One region of the Bifidobacterium adolescentis ATCC 15703 genome, then DNA from elsewhere that is predicted to be linked to it. Evidence: riboswitches for the same ligand, from Rfam matches in the RefSeq annotation. Region 1 holds a riboswitch; each other region holds the start of a gene.

The links. A riboswitch is a leader RNA that binds a small molecule or an ion and turns the genes downstream of it on or off. The one in region 1 is predicted to bind thiamine pyrophosphate.
Region 2: linked by a shared signal. The riboswitch ahead of thiS (sulfur carrier protein ThiS) and the one ahead of BAD_RS04985 (solute carrier family 23 protein) in region 1 are both predicted to bind thiamine pyrophosphate.
Region 3: linked by a shared signal. The riboswitch ahead of BAD_RS06060 (hydroxyethylthiazole kinase) and the one ahead of BAD_RS04985 (solute carrier family 23 protein) in region 1 are both predicted to bind thiamine pyrophosphate.

The regions. Positions count from the first base shown of each region.
Region 1 is NC_008618.1:1,153,652-1,160,392, forward strand. Features, by position in the region: gene pheS (phenylalanine--tRNA ligase subunit alpha) at 1-487, opposite strand, end outside; gene BAD_RS04970 (TrmH family RNA methyltransferase) at 554-1,426, opposite strand; gene BAD_RS04975 (hypothetical protein) at 1,638-2,369, shown strand; gene BAD_RS04980 (ABC transporter ATP-binding protein) at 2,407-3,156, shown strand; TPP riboswitch at 3,264-3,366, shown strand; gene BAD_RS04985 (solute carrier family 23 protein) at 3,440-4,834, shown strand; gene BAD_RS04990 (coenzyme F390 synthetase) at 4,884-6,026, shown strand; gene BAD_RS04995 (acyl-CoA reductase) at 6,023-6,741, shown strand, end outside.
Region 2 is NC_008618.1:123,309-130,049, forward strand. Features, by position in the region: gene BAD_RS00465 (amino acid permease) at 1-1,301, shown strand, start outside; gene BAD_RS00470 (thiazole synthase) at 1,482-2,396, opposite strand; gene thiF (sulfur carrier protein ThiS adenylyltransferase ThiF) at 2,547-3,260, opposite strand; gene thiS (sulfur carrier protein ThiS) at 3,313-3,507, opposite strand; TPP riboswitch at 3,736-3,839, opposite strand; gene BAD_RS00485 (aldo/keto reductase) at 3,944-4,966, shown strand; gene BAD_RS00490 (MarR family winged helix-turn-helix transcriptional regulator) at 5,150-5,641, shown strand; gene BAD_RS00495 (ABC transporter ATP-binding protein) at 5,768-6,741, shown strand, end outside.
Region 3 is NC_008618.1:1,414,207-1,420,947, forward strand. Features, by position in the region: gene BAD_RS06045 (flavodoxin) at 109-381, opposite strand; gene BAD_RS06050 (aldo/keto reductase) at 378-1,253, opposite strand; gene BAD_RS06055 (MerR family transcriptional regulator) at 1,481-1,924, shown strand; TPP riboswitch at 2,102-2,215, shown strand; gene BAD_RS06060 (hydroxyethylthiazole kinase) at 2,206-3,090, shown strand; partial or broken gene BAD_RS06065 (thiamine phosphate synthase) at 3,234-3,983, shown strand; gene thiD (bifunctional hydroxymethylpyrimidine kinase/phosphomethylpyrimidine kinase) at 4,118-4,960, shown strand; gene BAD_RS06075 (thiamine-binding protein) at 5,049-5,414, shown strand; gene BAD_RS06080 (LacI family DNA-binding transcriptional regulator) at 5,517-6,560, shown strand; gene BAD_RS09300 (hypothetical protein) at 6,615-6,741, opposite strand, start outside.

The DNA.
Region 1 (6,741 bases):
GCATCTGGCGGGCCGGATGGTCCGGACCGAAGTTCAGCGCGTCGAAGTCATACCATTCGGTTTCCACTTCCGGACCGTCGGAAATCTGCCAGCCCATGGAGATAAAGAAGTCCTCGACATCCTCCATCAGCTTCGGCAGCGGATGGCGGGCGCCAAGCGGCTTGCGGTTGACCGGCAAGGTCATATCCACGGTTTCGGCAGCAAGCTCGCGGGCCTCTTCTTCGGCCTTGACTTGCTTTTCCTTGGTGCCGAACGCACGACCGAAGTCGGCGCGAAGCTTGCCCATGAGCTTACCGGCGTCTTTCTTCTGGTCCTTCGGCAACGCGCCGATGGCCTTGCTGGCCTGCGTCATCGCGGATTCCGCTCCGGCGTACTGCGTCTTGATGGCTTTCAATTCCTCCATTGTGGAGGCGTTTTCGATTTTCGCGATGCCCTCGGCAACCGCATCGGTTACCGCTTGGGCGTCGAATACCGCACCCTCTGCCACGAGATACCTTTCTTATCAACCGTTTGTTTTACGCATAAAACGCGCAATTCCAACGTTTTTACGACTTCACATTCTTTCAACATGACTCGACATAGCCAAGCTCAGCAGCATCACCGCCGCACTGGTGCCGAGATTGAGCGATTCCGCCTTGCCGTAGATGGGAATCGACACGATTCTGTCGACGCGTTCCAACACATCCTGGGTCAGCCCGCGCGCCTCGTTGCCGAACAGCACCGTCTTGGCTTGCGCAAGTGATTGCGGTACGGCAAGCACGTCCGTAAGCGGTTCCGGCGGCCGTGCATCGGTACCATACACGTCGGCGGCGTACACGGCGAGTCCACGTTCCGCACACCAATCGAAATACTCGTCCGTACCCATGGAGACGACCGGCAGATGGAACAGCGAGCCAGCAGTGGAACGAATCACCTTCGGGTTGAAGATGTCCACGCAGTCGTCCACCAGCACCACGCCCGCGCAACCGGCCGCATCCGCGGAACGAATCACGGTGCCGGCGTTGCCCGGATCGCGCACCTGCCAGAACGCGGCGACCATCGTGCGTTCGTCGAAATCGCCATCAATGACGGCGGAATCGAGGAAAGCGCGCATGTCGGCGACGGCGAGCACTCCCTGCGCGTCGGAGCTCATGTGCTGCATGACGGCATGCGTCACCTTATGCACGTAAGCACCGGCCTGCATGGCCTTGCCGGCCATCTGCGCCACGGTAGGCGTGATGAAAGCCGCGTCCGGCTCGGCAGAGACGACCTCCACATACAGATCCTCGACGATGTCGGGATGCCAGGAGAGCAGTTCACGTACCGACTGCGGTCCTTCCACCATGAACCTGCCGGACCGCTTGCGGCCTTTCCTGTCGGCAAGTTCGGAGACCCTGCGGACGCGTTCGGCCCTTGGGTTTGCAATGACTTCGGATTTCATAGGCATACGCGTTAGCCTAACACCTTCGAAGCGGTTGGCGACGCGGCCATGTCATGTTTCGAGGCGTCCAGAAAACATCCAGCCACATCCCAGCGCGAACAAAGCGTCTTTCTGTTGTATGCCAAGATACAACTTTTACCATCAGCATAAACGCCGATCGCGAGCGGCGCGGAACCATCAATCGCTCATATCTATCGAAACACATAAGGAAACAGCCATGTTCGTCGTCAAAAACGCATGGAAAAGCGTCACCCGCAACAAGGGACGCAATATGCTCATCATCGTCATCGTGACCATCATCGCCGCTGCCGCCACAATCGGCCTATCCATCCGGCAGGCGGCCGCCACCGCAAGAAGCAGCGGATTAGATAACACCACCGTCACCGCGCAGATCAGCCTTGATCGCGGCAAACTCATTTCCGAATCGCGCGAGCAGTCCAAGTCGGATTCCGATTCGTCCGATGCTTCCGCCAAACCTGACTTCGACGCCATGCGTTCCGCTTTGGCCGACAAGCAGTTTTCGCTTGCCGACTATCAGAAGTACGCGAAGGCTTCATCCGCGGTGAAATCCACATATTATATGGAGACCACGGGGTTGGCGGCGACCGACGATTTCCAGCCGGTCACCGATTCGTCCGGTTCGGATTCCTCCAGCTCGTCCGGCTCGTCCAATATGAAGGATTCGTCTGATACCGCCGGTACGGATAACGGCAACCGTCAGGATGAACAGCCCGGCGTCCCCGACGGACAAATGGGCGACGTCGCGGGCAGCAAAGACGGCGCGGGCATGGTCAGCGGCGATTTCTCCCTAATCGGCTTCTCCAGCGACGAGGCCATCGCCAACGCCTCCAATGGCAGCTTCACCATGGTGAAGGGCAAGGTGTTCGGCTATGACGCGAGCAGTGATGGCGATGCCATCATCTCCAAATCGCTCGCCGACCGTTCCTGACAATCCAATCGCACGTTTTTTCTGGAAAGGACCTCCCATGACAACGAATTCCGCGGATACCGCCAATACGGCAATCGCAAAAGAAGCCGTCGAGACCAACGGCGCACAATCGCAGCAGACCGGCCCGCCTACGCTGCAGCTGGATAACGTCAGTTATGCCTACACCAAAGGCGGCAAACGCGTGCTGAAAAACATCAGCCACGATTTCCAAGCCGGCAAAGTGCATGCCATCACCGGACCGTCCGGAGCAGGCAAAACCACGCTGCTATCACTGATCTCGGGACTGGCGAATCCCACGGAAGGGATGGTGCTGGTCGACGGCACCGACCTGTCGGAACGAGACCGATACCGTTTTCGCAGCCATGACAGCGGCGTGATCTTCCAAAGCTTCAACCTGCTGCCGAACCTTACGGTGGCGGAGAACATCATCCTGTCGATGGACGCGTCCGGCAAATCGTTCGACAAGCCGAAGAAAGCAATCGTCGAAGAATTGCTCAAACAGGTGCATCTGCCGAAGGAATACGCGAACGAGCGGATTCTGCACCTGTCCGGCGGCGAACAGCAGCGTGTGGCGATCGCCCGCGCGCTAAGCTACGGCCCTTCCATCATCGTCGCTGACGAGCCGACCGGCAATCTCGACCTGGCCACCCAGGACGACATCATGGGTATTTCCCGAACGTTGGCGCATGATGGGCATCGTTGCGTCATCATCGTCACGCACAGTCCGGAAGTGGCGAAGACGTCCGACGAGGTGTTCGAGCTGGCTCCCATCAGGCGTCGCAGATAAGCGTCGGCAGCTTCTCGAAAAGAAATACGGCATGCGTCCCCATGCAACGGACACGCATGCCGTATTTTTTCCTGTTTCGGTTGGACGGTGGCGTTATGATTGGGCGCGTCGAAGTACAGGGGTGCCGAATACGGCTGAGACGGGCGACCGCCCGGACCCTTGACCTGATCAAGGTAATGCTTGCGTAGGAACAGTACCGGCAAAACGCGTCGCGTCCCGTAGAGACGATCTCCGTTGTATTTCGGCTTGTGCACATACCCAATGGAAGTCGAGAAGGGACACCATGGCCAACGAAAAGCCATCGACACAGACGCAGCCGCACGGCGATGCCGCAACCAGAAAGAAAACCGAAACGAGCGTGGCGGAAGCCGGTTCGTCAGCCGAAAAGAAGGTCACGCCGAAGAACGCCCTGCTGGGATTGCAGCATGTGCTCGTATCAAACGTGTGGCTTGATCCGGTGTTCGTGGCGGGCGCCATCGGTCTGCCGTTGGCATTGTCGTCGAACATGGTGAACGCCATTTTCATCGTCTCCGGCCTGGTCACGCTTATCCAGGCCACGAAACTGGTGCGCCTGCCCATCGTTCAGGGTCCTTCCGCGGCGTTCGACGCGCTGATGATCGCCGCCGGCACCGCCGGATCACTTGCCGCGGCCGGCACGTCCATCTTCATCAGCTCGCTGATTTTCCTGGTGCTGTGCCTGACGCGTGTGATCGAGAAGCTGCGGTTCCTGTTCGCCCCGATCGTATCGGGCGTGATCATCTTCCTCGTCGGCGTCTCCCTGTCGGGATTCACATTGAGCGAGTTCCTTGGCGGCGCGCCGGGAGACAAGGGCTCCGCCGATCCGAAGACGCTGGCCGTCTCCATCATCACCTGCGTGCTGGTGGTGGTGCTTTCCCAGTTCGGCAAGGGCATGGTGAAGGCGCTGTCGTATCTGATCGCACTGGTCGTGGGCACCGCGCTGTCTCTGGCGTTCGGCATGGCCGACTTCTCCGCGGTGGCCTCCAAGCCGTGGCTCGGCCTGCCCAAGTTCATGCCGTATGGCGGTTTCGATTTCAACGCGGCGATTTTCGTACCGTTCTTCATCGCCTATCTGGTGGCCATCATGGAAGCCCTCGGCGTGTATCAGGCGGCCACGGAGATCCAAGGCACGAAGCTCCAGGACCGCCAGGTGCGTTACGGTCTTGCCGGAGAGGCCGCCGGTTCGGCGATCTCCTCGCTGATCGGCGGTTTCACCACCACCGCGTATCCGCAGAACGTGGCGCTGCTCAAAGTCACCGACGAAGGCAAGACCCGCACCCGCGTGCCGGTGATCATTGCCGGCGTGGTGTTCGTGGTGCTTGGTTTCATTCCGAAGGCGGGCGCAGTGCTGTCGCTCATCCCATCTCCCGTGATCGGCGCCATCTTCCTGCCGGCCGCCGCAAGCCTCATCAGCACCGGCTTCAACACGCTGCGCAAGGTGGAAAGCGACGACCGCACCCAAGTGGTGATCGGCCTTTCCCTGCTGCTTGGCATCGCCCTGCCGAACGCGTTGAGTGGTCTTGAAGGAGGAGCGCACGTGTTCTTCTCGAATTCGATTCTGGTCGGCGCGTTCAGCGTCGTGATTCTCAAGGCCCTCATCATCGACCTGCCGAACTTTATCGCACAACACGCAGACGAGCGGACGAAACAAGCGGAATAATCGAAAGCATCCGAATAATCCGACAACCATACGACGGAAAGGACATGGCATGAGCATGGGGCAATCGCAGGAATCCACGAACATCGACGAGACGAAGGAAACCATCAAACGGGAGGTGCTCGACTTCATCGCACAATACGGCTGCGGCAAGGCGCCCGATGAGGCGTTCGACACGCTGGCGAAGCATATCTTCGCCTTTCAATTCGAGCACAACCTCCCATACCGCGCCTACTGCATGTCCAAACGCGTGACGCCGCAGACGCTCGCCAACTGGATGCAGATTCCCCCCATGCCGGTGGACGGCTTCAAAATGCTGACGCTCACCTCCGTGCCCGAACAGGATTGCGAAGCGGTGTTCACCACCAGCGGTACCACGCATCCCGGTCAACGCGGGCGCAACTTCCACCCCGACCTGCAAGTGTGGGACGAGTCGATGATCGTGCCGTTCAGGCATTTCATCATGCCCGACCGCGAGCGCATCCGCATCGCAGTCCTCTCCCCCGCATGGGACATGAACGAGCATTCGTCGCTGTCCCGATATCTGACCCGCGCCGTGGAGCAGTGCGGCGCCGAAGGCAGCGGCTTCTTCTTCCATGAGGATGGCCTTGATTTCACAGGTGTCGAGCGCTTCCTCGACGAGGCCGCGACCGACGGCGAACCGGTGATGCTTATGGGCGCCTCCTCCGCCTACCTGTATCTGCTGGATTATCTGGACAAGCAGGGCAAGACCTACGCTCTGGCCGCCGATTCCCGCGTGTTCGATACGGGCGGTTTCAAAAGCACGCGCACCGACATGACGGTCGACGACCTGTATGCGGCGTTCGAACGAGTGTTCGGCGTGAAGCGCTCGCATTGCGTGAACATGTATGGCATGACGGAGTTGAGTTCGCAGATCTACGATCAGAACATCCTGTCCTATTACACGGATGGTTCGTCGAATTATCTCAAAGCCACGCCGTCGTGGGTGCGTTCGGTGTTCCTCGATCCGGCTTCGCTTACGCCGGTCGCCGATGGCGAGCAGGGTGTGATCGCGCATTACGATCTGGCGAATTGGAATTCGTGCCTGGCTATTCTGACGGAGGATCTGGGTGTGCGCACCGAACATGGCTATGTGCTGAACGGTCGTGCGAAAGGCGCCGAGGCGCGTGGCTGTTCGATCACCGTCGACGAGGTGATGGCGGCCAACGCATGAGCGACGTCGACATTTTCCACGCGCCGCGGGATTTCGAGTTCCATGATTTCGACACACGCAACGTCACGGCGTCCGATGGCGGCACGGCGACGTTGTGTTTCCCCCGTCTCGACGCCGATGCCGTGCATGCGCTGGCGGCGTCGGTGCGGCGGCATCGCGCCGAGAAACTGGCGCGGTATTCCACGGACGGGATCGTCGACGTGATCGCGCGCGCCGTAGAATTGTGGACGGATCCGGAATATCCGGAACGTCGGCTTGCGGAGCGGCTCATTCCCGCGGTCACCGGCTATGACGCGTCCATGGTGCGTATCGAATTGAAGCGGTACATGCGCATGTTCCGTCGGCGTGAGCTGCTGCGTTTCGTGGATGACGAGTTGAATTGCCCGCAGATGCTTGACGAGTATCGCCCGAACCGTTCGGGCGGATACACGCGGCTGTACGGTCCGGAATTGTCGTTCCACGTGTTTTCCAGCAATGTGCCGGGCATTCCCGTGTGGAGCATGACGATGGGTCTGCTGACGAAAAGCGCGATTCTCGGCAAATCGTCGTTCGACGAGCCGCTGATGCCGGTGCTGTTCGCCCGTTCCCTGGCAAGCGTCGACCCCGATATGGCGGACGCTTTGGCGATTGTGCCTTGGCGTGGCGGCACCGTGGATTTGGAGGATGCCGCGATTGGCGAGGCGGATGCGGTGGTCGCGTACGGTTCGTCGCACAC
Region 2 (6,741 bases), 1.0 Mb from region 1:
TGGGCCTCATCATGTTCCTGCTCATGCGCGCCATCGGCGAAATGATGTACAGCGACCCAAGCCAGCACACCTTCATCAACTTCATCACCCGCTACCTCGGCCGCGCGTGGGGCAAATTCGCCGGCTGGACGTACTGGATTGTGCTCATCCTGACCGGCATGACCGAAATCACGGCCGTCAGCACCTATTTCGTCACGTTCTTCGGCACGTTCGGCATTGACCTCAACGCGTGGAAATGGCTTATCGAACTGTGCTTCCTTGTGGCGCTCACCGGCATCAATCTCATTGCCGTGAAAGTGTTCGGCGAGGCGGAATTCTGGTTCTCCATGATCAAAATCACGCTGATTGTGGGTCTGATTGTCACCGCCGTGGTGATGCTGTTCCTCGGTTTCAGCTACCCGGCCACGCATATCGAAGGCGTGGACGGCACGGTTTCCGGTGCCACTGTGAGCCTTACGAACATTGCCGACGGCTTCCAGCTCGCGCCGAACGGCTGGATGAACTTCTTCATGAGCTTCCAGATGGTGTTCTTCGCCTACCAGCTCATCGAATTCGTGGGTGTGACCGTGTCCGAAACCCAGAACCCGCGCAAAGTGCTGCCGAAAGCCGTCAACGAGCTGATCATGCGCATCCTCATCTTCTACGTGGGCGCGCTCGTGGCCATCATGGCGATCGTGCCGTGGCGCAACTTCCACCAGAACGCGGACGGCTCGTTCGGCTCCCCGTTCATCATGGTGTTTAAGTACGCGGGCCTCGACTGGGCTGCCGCGCTCGTGTTCTTCGTGGTGATCACCGCAGCCGCGTCAGCGCTTAACTCGCTGATCTACTCGGCTGGACGCCATCTGTACCAGCTCGCGCAGGATTCCGAATCGCCCGCCATGCAGCGTCTCGGCGAAGTGTCGGACCGCAAGGTTCCGGCGAAGGCGATTATCGTGTCCGGCTGCATGATCCTGTTCTCCCCGCTGATCAACGCGATTCCGGGCGTTTCCGGCGCGTTCGTGCTGTTCGCCTCGGCCGCCAGCGCCGTCGTGATCTTCATTTACATTCTGACGATGCTTGCTCACCGCCGCTACCGTCAAAGCGCCGACTTTCTGCCGGACGGCTTCGTGATGCCGGCCTGGCAGGTGTGCGATTGGATTGCGGTCGCGTTCTACGTGGTCGTGTATGTCACGTTGTTCCTGTCTTCCGACACGCTCGGTTCCGCAGTCGCCGGCCTGGTCTGGTTTGTCGTGTTCGGTGGCTACTGCCTGCTGCACGAGCGGTTCCAGAACCGCGACCTGAAGGCGGCTCTAGGGAAGTAGACGTATTGCCTGTCGCTGCGGTATGCGTGGCATGCGCGTGTTGCGCTACGTGCCGCGCATCTGACGAAAGAGGGTCGGTGGAAACCTTGCGAAAATGTGCGTCTCCACCGACCCTCGTCGTGTAATCGCAATAAAACAGTGCGAAACGTTAGTGCACGAATCGTACGAAACCGACGCGAATCAGCCGATGTAGTCGGCCTCGTTCGTTGGGCTGGACGGCACGGCATGATCTTCCGTAACCTTGCCCAAGCCAGACAAATACGCTTCACGACCAGCTTCGATCGCCTTCTTGAACGCGCGTGCCATCAGCGGAATATTGCCGGCGGAAGCGATGGCCGTGTATGCCATCACCGCGTCCGCGCCCATTTCCATGGCTTCCGCAGCCTGGCTCGGACGGCCAATACCAGCGTCGATAATCACCGGAACATTGGAATTCTTGATAATCACTTCAATGAAATCGCGTGCACGCAGACCCTTATTCGAGCCGATCATCGCGCCAAGCGGCATCACGCAAGCCGCACCTGCGTCTTCAAGACGCTTCGCCGCAATCGGATCGGGGAACATGTACGGCATGACCACGAAGCCTTCTTTTGCCAGCTGTTTCGTGGCTTTGATGGTTTCCTCATTGTCGGGCAGCAGATACTTCGCCTCATGCTCGATCTCCACCTTCACGAAGTCCGTCTGGCACACTTCGCGCGCGAGACGGGCAATACGCACCGCTTCCTCTGCATTGCGTGCGCCGGACGTGTTCGGCAGCATGGTGATGCCCTTCGGAATGTAGTCGAGCAGGTTGTTTTCGGTGGTGCGGCAGCGGCGCAGCGCCATGGTGACGATCTGCGTGCCCGCGTTCTCGATGGTCGCCTTGATGAGGTTCAGGTCGTAACGGCCGGAACCGAGGATGAAACGGCTCGTGAACTTGTGCCCGCCGAGGATCAGCGGGTCGGCGTCGCCGGTGGCGATCTCGTCGTACGCATGAGCGTCCGGCTCCGGCAGGATCGCCGTGTTCGTGGTGGTGCCGACCAGCTCGTCGAGCGTGGCGTTCGGTGCGGCCGCGACGTCGGCGGCTGCGGTGGTGATGGTGTTTTCGGTGCTCATCGTCGGTTCCTTTCGTTGGGGTGTTTGTTGTTGTTGCGATTGCTGTGCTGCTGTTGTGTTGCCGTTGCGTCGCTGTTGTGTTGTGTGCAACGTGCGTTTGTAATCGCAATAAAAATTTCGATTACGGCAGTGGAGTAACGTAGCAGTGCGTCAGGCGTCTTCCTCGCCGAGGATCAGTCGCGTGATCATGTTCGCTTCGTGGCAGGCGACCACGCCCACGCGCGGCGCCATCAGGCCGGCACCCGGTACCGGAGCCGTCTCGCCATCGCCACAGAAGTAGAAGTTCTTCGAAACGCGACGCGTGCTCACCAGGTTGGAGCTGCGGAAGCCGGCCATGCCGGACGCGCTGACGAGCTTCTTGCCCGGCAGATTCTCCAGCACCGCGTTGACGAGCATCGTCTTGTTTTCCGGCACGTCGAACGCCTCGCAGATGATGTCCTCGTTTTCGAACAGCGTCGGCACGTTCTCGTCGGTCACCTTGACGGTGTCGATGGTGATGTCCGTGAACGGGTTGATTTGGCGCAGATTGCTGCGCAGCGCCTCCGTCTTGTACTGGCCGAGGTCCTTCAGGAAATACTGCTGGCGATTCAGGTTCGTCATATCCACGCGGTCGAAGTCGATCAAGTGCAGGTGGCCGACGCCGATGCGGGTCAGCGCCACCGCGATGGTGGAGCCGAGGCCGCCGCAGCCGCAGATGGCCACGTGCGCCGCGTCGAGCTTGTCCTGTGTGGCGGCCGTGTGACGGTCGAGCAGGGCTGCGCGGATCTCCTCGCGGCTGACCAAGGTGGCCGGGTCGGGCTGGTTGTCGAAAGCGTGCTGGCGGGCGTCGATCTGCGCCTGCGATGCGGATGGTTCAAAAGTCATGGTTGTTCTCGTATTCTCGTTTCCGTTCGTATGGTTTGTTTCGCTGCTGTGCTCAGCCGCCCTGCACGAACGTGACGATTTCCAACGTGTCGGTGCCCTTGAGCTGCGTCTGCGCACGCTGGGCGCGCGGCACGATCTCGCCGTTGAGCTCCACGGCCACGCGGTCGGCGCGCAGACCGCGCTGCTCCACTAGTTCGGCCACGGTGATCGGCGTGGCGACGTCCTCTTCCTTGCCGTTGATGATCATTTCGGTTCCCTTCTGTATGTCAGGCCCCACGAGTGCCGTTCCCGCCGAAACGGACGTTCAGAACTGCTTTGTGGGCTTCCGAGCGTCTGCTTCCGGTGAATCGGACATTCACGGTTGGTACGAAAAAAGGGTCGCCGAAGGAACCGTACCCTATGAGGTGGTGCGCCCCTCCGTGACCCTAATCACGCGATATTCGGTTATCGCGAACGGAAGATGAGATACGCCTTGCGGCGCGAACAACCCGTCTCCTTACGGCGGCATTACCCGCATCAAGTCCTCGGTCGAAGCTGTATGAGCTCCCTCTCAGCCTTTCGGCTCCCGTTCGGTTGTGCCTTTATCTTCGCGCAGGCGCCCGACAAGCGTGCGCCGGTTCACGTTGGGTTAGTCTTGATGTGAACATGTGCGAATCGGCTGCGTGCTTGCAAGGAAGGGGAAGATGATGATGAACGGTGAGTTGGCAGGATTTACGATTCCTCGGCTCGGCATGGGAACGATGGCTTTGGCGATTGAGGGGCGTCCGGATCGCGATACTGCGATTCGTACGATTCATGCCGGTTTGGACGCGGGTGTTCGCTATTTGGATACGGCTTGGTCGTATTATCTGCCGAGCGAGCCTGGCACTGGCACTGCGAAAGATTTGGGGTACGGCGAAAAGTTGGTGCGTGATGCGCTCGCTTCGTGGAATGGCCCCCGAGATGAAGTGCTGGTCGCCACGAAAACTGGCTATCGACGCACCATGGAGATCCCCGCTTTTGTTGCTCCTGTGTCCGATTCGCCAGAATCGGACACTCAGGGGCGGGATTCCGAGGGCTGCAGTCGTCGGCCTGGCGGGGAACGCCAGCATTTGCAGGCGGCGGGCAGTCAATACGGGTGGATGGCGGATTCGCGCCCCGAAACCATGATTCGTGACGCCAAGGAATCCGCGCTGCACTTGGGCGTCGATACGCTCGACCTGTTGTATTCGCACGGACCGGACCCGGAAGTGGCTTATGAGGACCAGGTCGGCGCGCTGAAGCAGCTGCTTAACGAGGGCGTGATCCGGTACGCGGGCATTTCCCGCGTGGACAACGCGCAGATCGACATCGCCCGCGAGATTCTCGGCGACAAGCTGATCGCCGTGCAGAACCAGTTCTCGCCCTCGCACCCCGACCCTGAGCATACGATGGAGCACTGCGCGGAACTTGGACTCGCGTTCGTGTGCTGGAGCCCCCTCGGCGGCTTCCTCGACGCGTTCGACCAGCGCGCGTACGACCCGTTCCGCACGGTCGCCGGCAACCACGGCTGCTCCTACCAGCGCGTGGTGCTCGCCTGGGAACTGAGCCGCTACGAGCGGTTGTTCACCATCCCCAGCGCCCGCAATCCGCAGGAAATCAACGATTCCTTCGCCGCCACCGAACTGACGCTCACGCAGGATGAGCTGGCGATGCTGAACGCCTCCGTCGACGCCCGTCGCGGCTGAATTCCGCGCAATACGTACGATTGGCCGCGCCCGATTCCGCACAATAATCGCGATTCGGGCCGCGGCCTTTTTCGTGCCTTCTGTAGCTTGCTCGCTGCAAAATCGCCCTGGGAATAACTTACACTGTAAAATGTTTACACTGTAAGATATTATGACGGCGATTGCGACGGAAGGAGGTGCCGCGTGGGCTTTGAAGAGGAACTGTTCCACGAATTGGCGACCAACACATGGGACAAACGCTCGCGCATGCAGCAGGAGATGGTGAAAGGCGCGAAGGGCGAACCCTTCGCCGTGCAGGAACTCTATAGGAAAGGCCCGCTGACGCCATCGCAGCTCGCCTCTTCAATGAAAACCACCACCGGACGCGTGTCTGCACTGTTGTCCGCACTGGAGAAAAAAGGCCAGATCACGCGCGAATCCGACCCTGACGATCGCCGTGTGGTGCACGTGAACCTTACCGAAGCCGGCAGGGAGCGCGCCGAACGTCAGCGCGAAAGCATGCGCGAGGCGATCTGCTGGATCTTCTCGCAAATGGGGGAGCGACGCGCGCGCGAATTCGTTGAGCTCACCGAGGAATTCACCACGTACATGTCGCTGTGCATGCCCGGCAAACCGCGCCCCACGGCGGACGAGGTCAAAGCCGCGTTCTCAGGAAACGCACAGGAAGACGCGTAGTATCTTACGCTGTAAATAATTCACAGTGTAAGTAATCGCAATCCAGTAATCGCAAAAACCGCGAAAAATCGCAAAAACTAATCGTAAGAAAACAAGCAAAACACAAAACAAGAGAAGGAACCAAGCATGCTTCGCATCGTACGATACCTCTCCAAAGCGGAGATCGGTCAGATGCTCGTCGCGCTGGTCAGCATCGTCGGTCAGATCTGGCTTGACCTGACCCTGCCGGACTACATGGCCGACATCACGCAGCTCGTCGAAACCCCCGGCAGCGAAATGCACGACATCTGGGTGGCCGGCGGCAAAATGCTGCTCGTCTCGCTCGGATCGGCGGCCTGCGCCGTCGTCACCGGCTTCATCGCCGCGCGCGTGGGCGCCTCGTTCAGCCAGCGCCTGCGTTCGCTTGAATTCAACAAGGTGGAAAGCTTCGGACCGGCGGAAATGAACCGTTTCTCCACCGCGTCGCTCATCACCCGCTCCACGAACGACATCACGCAGATCCAGATGTTCATCACCATGGGCCTCATGATGATCGTCAAAGCGCCGATCATGGCCGTGTGGGCCGTGTGCAAGATCGCAGGAAAGGGCTTCGATTGGACGCTCGCAACCGGCATCGCCGTGGCCATCCTGCTGGTGGTCATCGCCGTGCTCATGCACTTCGTCATGCCGAAGTTCAAGGCCATGCAGCGCCTGACCGACAACATCAACCTCGTGGCGCGCGAGAACCTCACCGGCCTGCGCGTGGTGCGCGCGTACAACGCCGAGGACTATCAGGAAGCCAAGTTCACCGAAGCCAACAAGGAACTCACCGAAACCCAGCTGTTCACCAACCGTGCCATGGCCATCATGATGCCGTTGATGAACACCATCATGAACGGCCTGATGCTCGCCGTCTACTGGATCGGCGCGTACCTCATCGACGCTGCCGAAGCCGTCGACAAGCTCACCACCTTCTCCGACATGGTGGTGTTCTCCAGCTACTCCATCCAGGTCATCATGAGCTTCCTGCTGCTGAGCATGGTGTTCGTGCTCTGGCCGCGCGCCGACGTGTCCGCGCAGCGCGTGCTCGAAGTCATCGACACCGAGCCGATGGTCACCGA
Region 3 (6,741 bases), 260 kb from region 1:
CTCAAAAGAGCGTGGAAGAGGCGACCTGCTATTCAGCACACGAAATGCTGCAGCCGAACGTACAATGGTCGCCCCATGTCTTCGCTATTCGGCGATACCGTTTTTGGACTAAATCAGCCAATCGGTCACGTCCTTCTCGGAAACAGATTCCGAGAAACGGTGCCCGGTAAGCCATGTACCGCTGCCTGCCATTTTCTGGAGCGTGGATGCACTGTTGCCGATATCGGAGCTGGCGGAAGTGCAGAACGGAATGATCGTCTTACCTGCGAAATCGTTGGATTTGACGGAATCGTTCACCAGCCAAACAGGTGCCATCCACCAAATCGGGAAGCCCAGATACACAGTGCTGCCGGCACCGACCATGTCATGGACCGGAATCATTCGCGGCCGGCACGTTCCTTGACATAACCGACGAAGCGGTCGACCGCCTCAGGGGTGTCGTGGCGAAAGAACATGCTGGTCTTGGTGTCAAGGCCCGCGATGGTTGCCATCTCGCTGTCGGAGAGCCGGAAATCGAAAATGTTCAGGTTTTCTTCCATGCGCTCCTTGTGCGTGGACTTGGGCAGAGCAACGATGTCGCGCTGGGTGAGCCAACGCAGGATCACCTGCGCGACGGACTTGCCATGCGCCTCGCCGATCCTGGCCAGGGTGGGATTGGAGAACATGTTCTGCATGCCCTCCCCGAACGGAGCCCATGCTTCCTGAGCCACGCCCCGCTTGACCATGTTCTTGCGAGCTTCGATCTGCTGGTTGAGCGGATTAGTCTCGACCTGATCGACCATCGGGGCGATCTCATTGAAGGCGACCATATCGGCCAGACGATCCGGATAGAAGTTACTCACGCCGATGGCGCGGATCACGCCGTCCTTGTAGAGCTTTTCGAGTGCACGCCACGCGCCGTAGGTATCGGAAAACGGCTGGTGCAGTAACACCAGATCGAGATAGTCGGTGCCAAGCTTCTTCAAGGACACATCGACGGACCTCAGCGTGTTCTCATAGCCGTAATTGCTGATCCAGATCTTGGTAGTGAGGAACAGATCCTTACGATCGATACCGGAATCCTTGATTCCTTGGCCGACTTCGGCCTCGTTGAAGTACGACTGTGCGGTGTCGATATGGCGGTACCCGGTCTCGATGGCCTCGCGCACGCAGCGAGGAGCATCGTCCTTGCTGATCTGGAAGACGCCGTATCCGATCTTCGGAATCTCAATACCGTTGGCAAGTTTCACGTATTCCACTGTTTTTCCTTCCATAAATTCGTCGGTATTCAGTGCCGGCATGTATGCCGTTCTGACCCCCACGATAAAATCCGGTAGCTGCTACCGGTCAAATTACGGCACGCCGGTACTATCTACCGGTATTAATAACCGGAAATGTGACATGATAGGTACAAACAAAAAGAACAATGCGCCTCAAGCCCGACCCCATCCGGCGGCACCCGCCGAACGTCCTGCCGCGCAGCGTCCGAAAGGAGCCACGTATGGCAATCACGGCAGTGCCACTCCATAAGAACATGAAAACCTATACGATGAAGCAGGCCTGCAAACTAACCGGCATGAATTACGAAGCATTGAAGTTCTATTGCAATTCAGGACTCGTGCCCGGTCTCAAACGAGACCAGAACAACCGACGCGTCTTCGACGAGCGATGCATCGCATGGATCAACGGCCTGACATGCCTCAAACGCTGCGGTCTGGGCATCAAGGAGATGCGGCACTACACGCAACTCTGTCTTAAAGGTGAGTCATCGATACCGGAACGTCAGGAAATCCTTGCCGAAAAACGCGAGCATCTGGAGACGCAACTGGAGGAACTGCGTAAAGCCATCGCATACATCGATGAAAAACAGCGCTTCTACGCCGACGTGACTGCCGGCAGGACGGCATACTGCAGCAACGTCATCGACACGACGCAAAGCGACTGACTGCGTTCCGTAGGTGATTTTTGCGTTCCGTAGGCGGTCAGCTTCGAATCCGGACACGAGCAAACGCCTAATTCCAGGCATCTCGCCGATGCTTATCCGGCAGCAACCACCTACGGAAGCCCAAAATCACCTACGGAATCGCGCCTGTCAAGGGACGCAGATAGATTAACCACTGTTGTAAACATGCGGGGGTGCTTGATGTCCAAGTCCATCAAGCTGAGATAGGCATGAACGCCTGACCCTTTGAACCTGTTGGTTAGGACCAACGTAGGGAGCAGATCATGAGCGATGACCCATCCACCAATGACGCACTCGGCACATTGCGTGCCGCCATCAAACAAGCCGTCACGGACGTGCGCGGGCAGACACCATTGGCGCAGTCGTTCACCAATTTCGTAACCATCAATCTGGTGGCCAACGCGCAGCTCGCCGCGGGCGGCACCGCGGCCATGAGCTATCTGCCGGATGACGTGATCGCCACCGCCGAAATCGCAGGATCCAATTACATCAACGTGGGAACGTTGCTGCCGTTCTTCAAGAACGCGCTGCCCGAGATCGCGCGCAAGCTACATGAGAACGGCAAAACCTGGGTGCTCGATCCGGTCGCGGCCGGCATCGGCGAGACACGCACCGCCATCCTCGAATCGTTCCGTGACGTTCCGCCGACCATCGTGCGCGGCAACGCCAGCGAGATCATCGCGCTCGACGCGATGTGGGGACTCGCCGACGCCGACAGCACCACGCCCGCGACCCGTCCCGCCGGCGTGGAAGCCGTCGATGAGGTCGATGCCGCGGTCGACGCGGCCAAGCGTCTCGCCCGCCATCTGGCGAAGCGCTCCCCCGTTGGAGCAGGCGCGGTCGCGGTGTCCGGCGCGGTTGATCTGGTGACCGACGGCGAGCGCACGTTCCGCCTGCCCGGAGGCAGCGCGATGATGACGAAGATCACCGGCGCCGGCTGTTCGCTCGGCGGCGTGACCGCAACGTATCTTGCCGTGGCCGAGCCGCTGGTCGCCGCCCTTGCCGCGTCGCTGCTGTATGATCGTGCGTCCGAAATCGCCGAAGTCAAATCCGATGGCCCCGGTTCGTTCCAGGTGGCGCTGCTCGACGCGCTGTGGAACGTCACCGCCGACCAGGTGGCCGCGTCCGACATCATCGAAACCAACTGACCGCAACGTTCCGTGGATGGTTTCGCACCATCGCAATCGTATATACGGAATATATACGTTCAGTGCGGTGCGACGGAAAATAAACGGAAAATAACAAGACTTCTTCTGGAGCACTTACCCAAAGAACAACAAAGGGGAGACCAATGAATAATTATCCATTCGCCTCGATGCGCGACTGCTTTGATATGAGCGCGTATTTCGTGGTCGGTCCGCAGGATTGCAAGGGCCGGCCGGTGACGGATGTGGTGGATGACGCGTTGCGTGGGGGCGCGACGTTCATCCAATTGCGCGCCAAGAACGCGGATGCGAAGGATATCACCGAAATGGCCCGCGATATCGCGCAGGTCATCAAGAACAGCGGCAAGTCCGATTCCGTGGCGTTTGTGATCGACGACCGCGTGGATGTGGTGTGGCAGGCGCGCGACAAGGGCATCAAGGTGGATGGCGTGCATATCGGCCAGACCGATATGGAACCGCAGGAGGCTCGCGCGCTGCTCGGCGAGGATGCCATCGTGGGCCTGTCCGCCGAGACCGAAAGTCTGGTGAAGCTTATCAACGAGCTGCCGAGCGGCTGCATCGACTACATCGGCGCCGGCCCGCTACATGTGTCCACCACCAAGCCGGAGGCTTCCGTGGGCGGCAACGACGGTTCCGGGCACACGCTTGACGAGGAACAGATCAACGCGATTTGCGCGGCGAGCGAGTTCCCGGTAGTGGTCGGCGGCGGCGTACATGCCGACGATATGGAGATGCTGGCCCGTTCGAAGGCGGCCGGCTGGTTCGTGGTGTCCGCGATCGCCGGTGCCGACGATCCGGAAGCGGCCACCCGCGAAATGGTGACGCGCTGGAAGGCGGTGCGCGGCGACGCGAAGCACGGCTATGCGCCGCGTGTGAAGTAGTCCGTCGTACAGGAAATCGACAAGCCCGCTGAGATGAGCGAGAAGTTCCGCAAAGGTGGTTCTACACTGTATCAGTGAGCTCAGTGAAGATAATCAATGAATCAGTGAGCCTAATAAGGAGAGTTACCATGACCAGCACATTGCCACCGGTATTGAGCATCGCAGGATCGGATTCGTCCGGCGGTGCCGGCATTCAGGCGGATTTGAAGACCATGCTCGCCAACGGCGTGTTCGGCATGACCGCGATCGCGGCGCTGACCGCGCAGAACACCACCGGCGTGACGATGGTCACCAACACTCCCCCGGAAATGCTTGCGGCGCAGATCGACGCGGTGTTCGAAGACATTCCGCCGGTGGCGGTGAAGATTGGCATGGTGTCCAGCGCCGAGCTCATCACCGTGATCGCCGACCGTCTGACCGCGCACAACGCGAAGAACGTGGTGCTCGACCCGGTGATGGTGGCCACGTCCGGCGCGAAGCTCATCGAGGATGATGCCATCGCGGCGCTGACGTCCAAACTGTTCCCGCTGGCCACTGTGATCACGCCGAACATGCCGGAGACCCAGGTACTGTGCGACTTGGCCGTAGAGCAGGGTGCGGGCGCAATCGACTATGAGAACGGCGAATCCATCTCCACCGAGAACGACATGGTGACCGCAGGTCATCTGCTCGCCGGCCATTTCGGCTGCGCGGTGCTCGTCAAGGGCGGCCACGGCACGCATGACGCGAGTGACGTGCTTGTCGAGCCGGATGGCAAGATCACCTGGTTCCGTTCCCGTCGCATCAACAACCCGAACACGCACGGCACCGGCTGCACACTGTCTTCCGCCATCGCCAGCCATTTGGCTCTTGGCGAGGCGCTGCCGACGGCCGTCGACCATGCCAAGCTGTACCTGACCGGCGCTTTGGAAGCGCAGCTCGATCTTGGACATGGTTCCGGTCCGATGGACCACGCGTGGAAGTGGCGTTGAGCCAAGCCACGCGAACCACGGCAACCGTTGGAACAGTACAACAAGTAATCGCACGAAAACACACGAGACAACGCTGAGAAAGGTAATCATGACGCTCGATCGCAACGCAGAAAAGCAGGAAGTGCCCGTCAATCCGGAAACCGGCAAACCGTATATCAACACGCTTGCCGCAGTAGCCATCTCCCCCGCCGGCGCCAGCCCGGAGAAGTCCACGTACGTGGCGCAGGCCGTGGATGTGATCCGTGAATCCGGCCTGCCGAACGAGACGAACGCCATGTTCACCAACATCGAAGGAGACATCGACGATGTGCTCAAGGTGATCCGCGACGCTACCATGAAGCTCGCCGGCCAGGGATACCGCACCGACGTGGTGATCCGTCTCGACATCCGCCCCGGTTTCGAAGGACAGATCCACGCCAAGCAGGAACTGGTAAACGAGATTCTGTCGAAATAACCCCCTTTACAGTGGTGAAACGAAACCATTCCATGTAAAAAAGCGCGCTTTTTCTTGGCAAAAGCGCGCTTTTCGCGTTTATTTGGGTATAGTGTTGCGATTATGACGACAATGAAGGAAATCGCCGAACAAACGGGGGTATCCATCTCCACTGTATCCCTGGTGCTCAACGGACGCGACGAAGGCAGGGTAAATCCCGCGCTCGCCAAACTCGTACGCAACAAAGCGACCGAGCTCGGGTACAAGATCAATCCGTTGGCGCGAAGCCTGCGTACCAACAAAACCCGAATCCTCGGCTTCATCAGCGAGGAAGTTGCCACCACACCATACGCAGGCGGCATCATTCTGGGCGCGCAGGATGCGGCCAGTGCCTACGGCTACATGCTGTTCACAGTCAGCACCGACGGCAAGGCGAGCGAGGAGAACGAAATCGCCACGTTGAAACGATACGGCGTGGATGGATTCTTCTATTCGAAGATGTCGAACCGCATCGCGCATGTGCCTGAATCGTTGAGCGATTATCCCGTGGTGATGGTGGACGCCACCGATTATGAGAACAAGGTTCCCAGCGTCGAGCCCGACGAGTTCATGATCGGCTATGACGCCACGATACGGTTGCTGCAGGCCGATTGCAAACGTATCGCGTACGTGGGTTGCGCGGAAAACATGATCGCGCAGGACGGTCGTCTTGCCGGCTACTGCACCGCGTTGCAGGAGGCCGGACGTGCGTTCAACCCATCGCTGGTATGCAACGTAATGAACGACGGTCCAGCTTTACGCGCCGTGAACAAGTTGTTCGACGACGAGCATCCGGACGGCTTCTTCTGCTTCAATGATGCGCGCGCCTGGTATGTGTACGAATGCGCGGCAAGAAGAGGGCTTACGGTAGGCAAGGATATTTCCGTGGTCGGCGTGGACAACCACCGCGTGTTCGCAGAGACACTTGAACCGCAGCTGACCACCGTCGAACTGCCACATTACGAAATGGGCTATTGGTCAGCCTGCAAGCTGATTTCCATGATTGAAGGCAAGGATGTGGATACCAGTTCATGTCCATCCGCCAGAGCTTCCCTGCCGCCGCTTGATGCGCCGATTCCGGCGAAGATCCACTGCGCATTGTTGGAAAAAGATTCCGTCATATCCTGATTTTTCTGTTTTTACAACGATTCAAATGCTTACGATTGTTCGCACAGCCATTTTCTATACATGAAAATTGTGCGTTTGTTCACGACACGCCGAATAAAGCAATCGTGCCAACAGTCCGCCAGCAGTTGATTCAGGCTTAATTTCAACTATCCGCAAATCCTTACAAACGTTTGACGTCAAA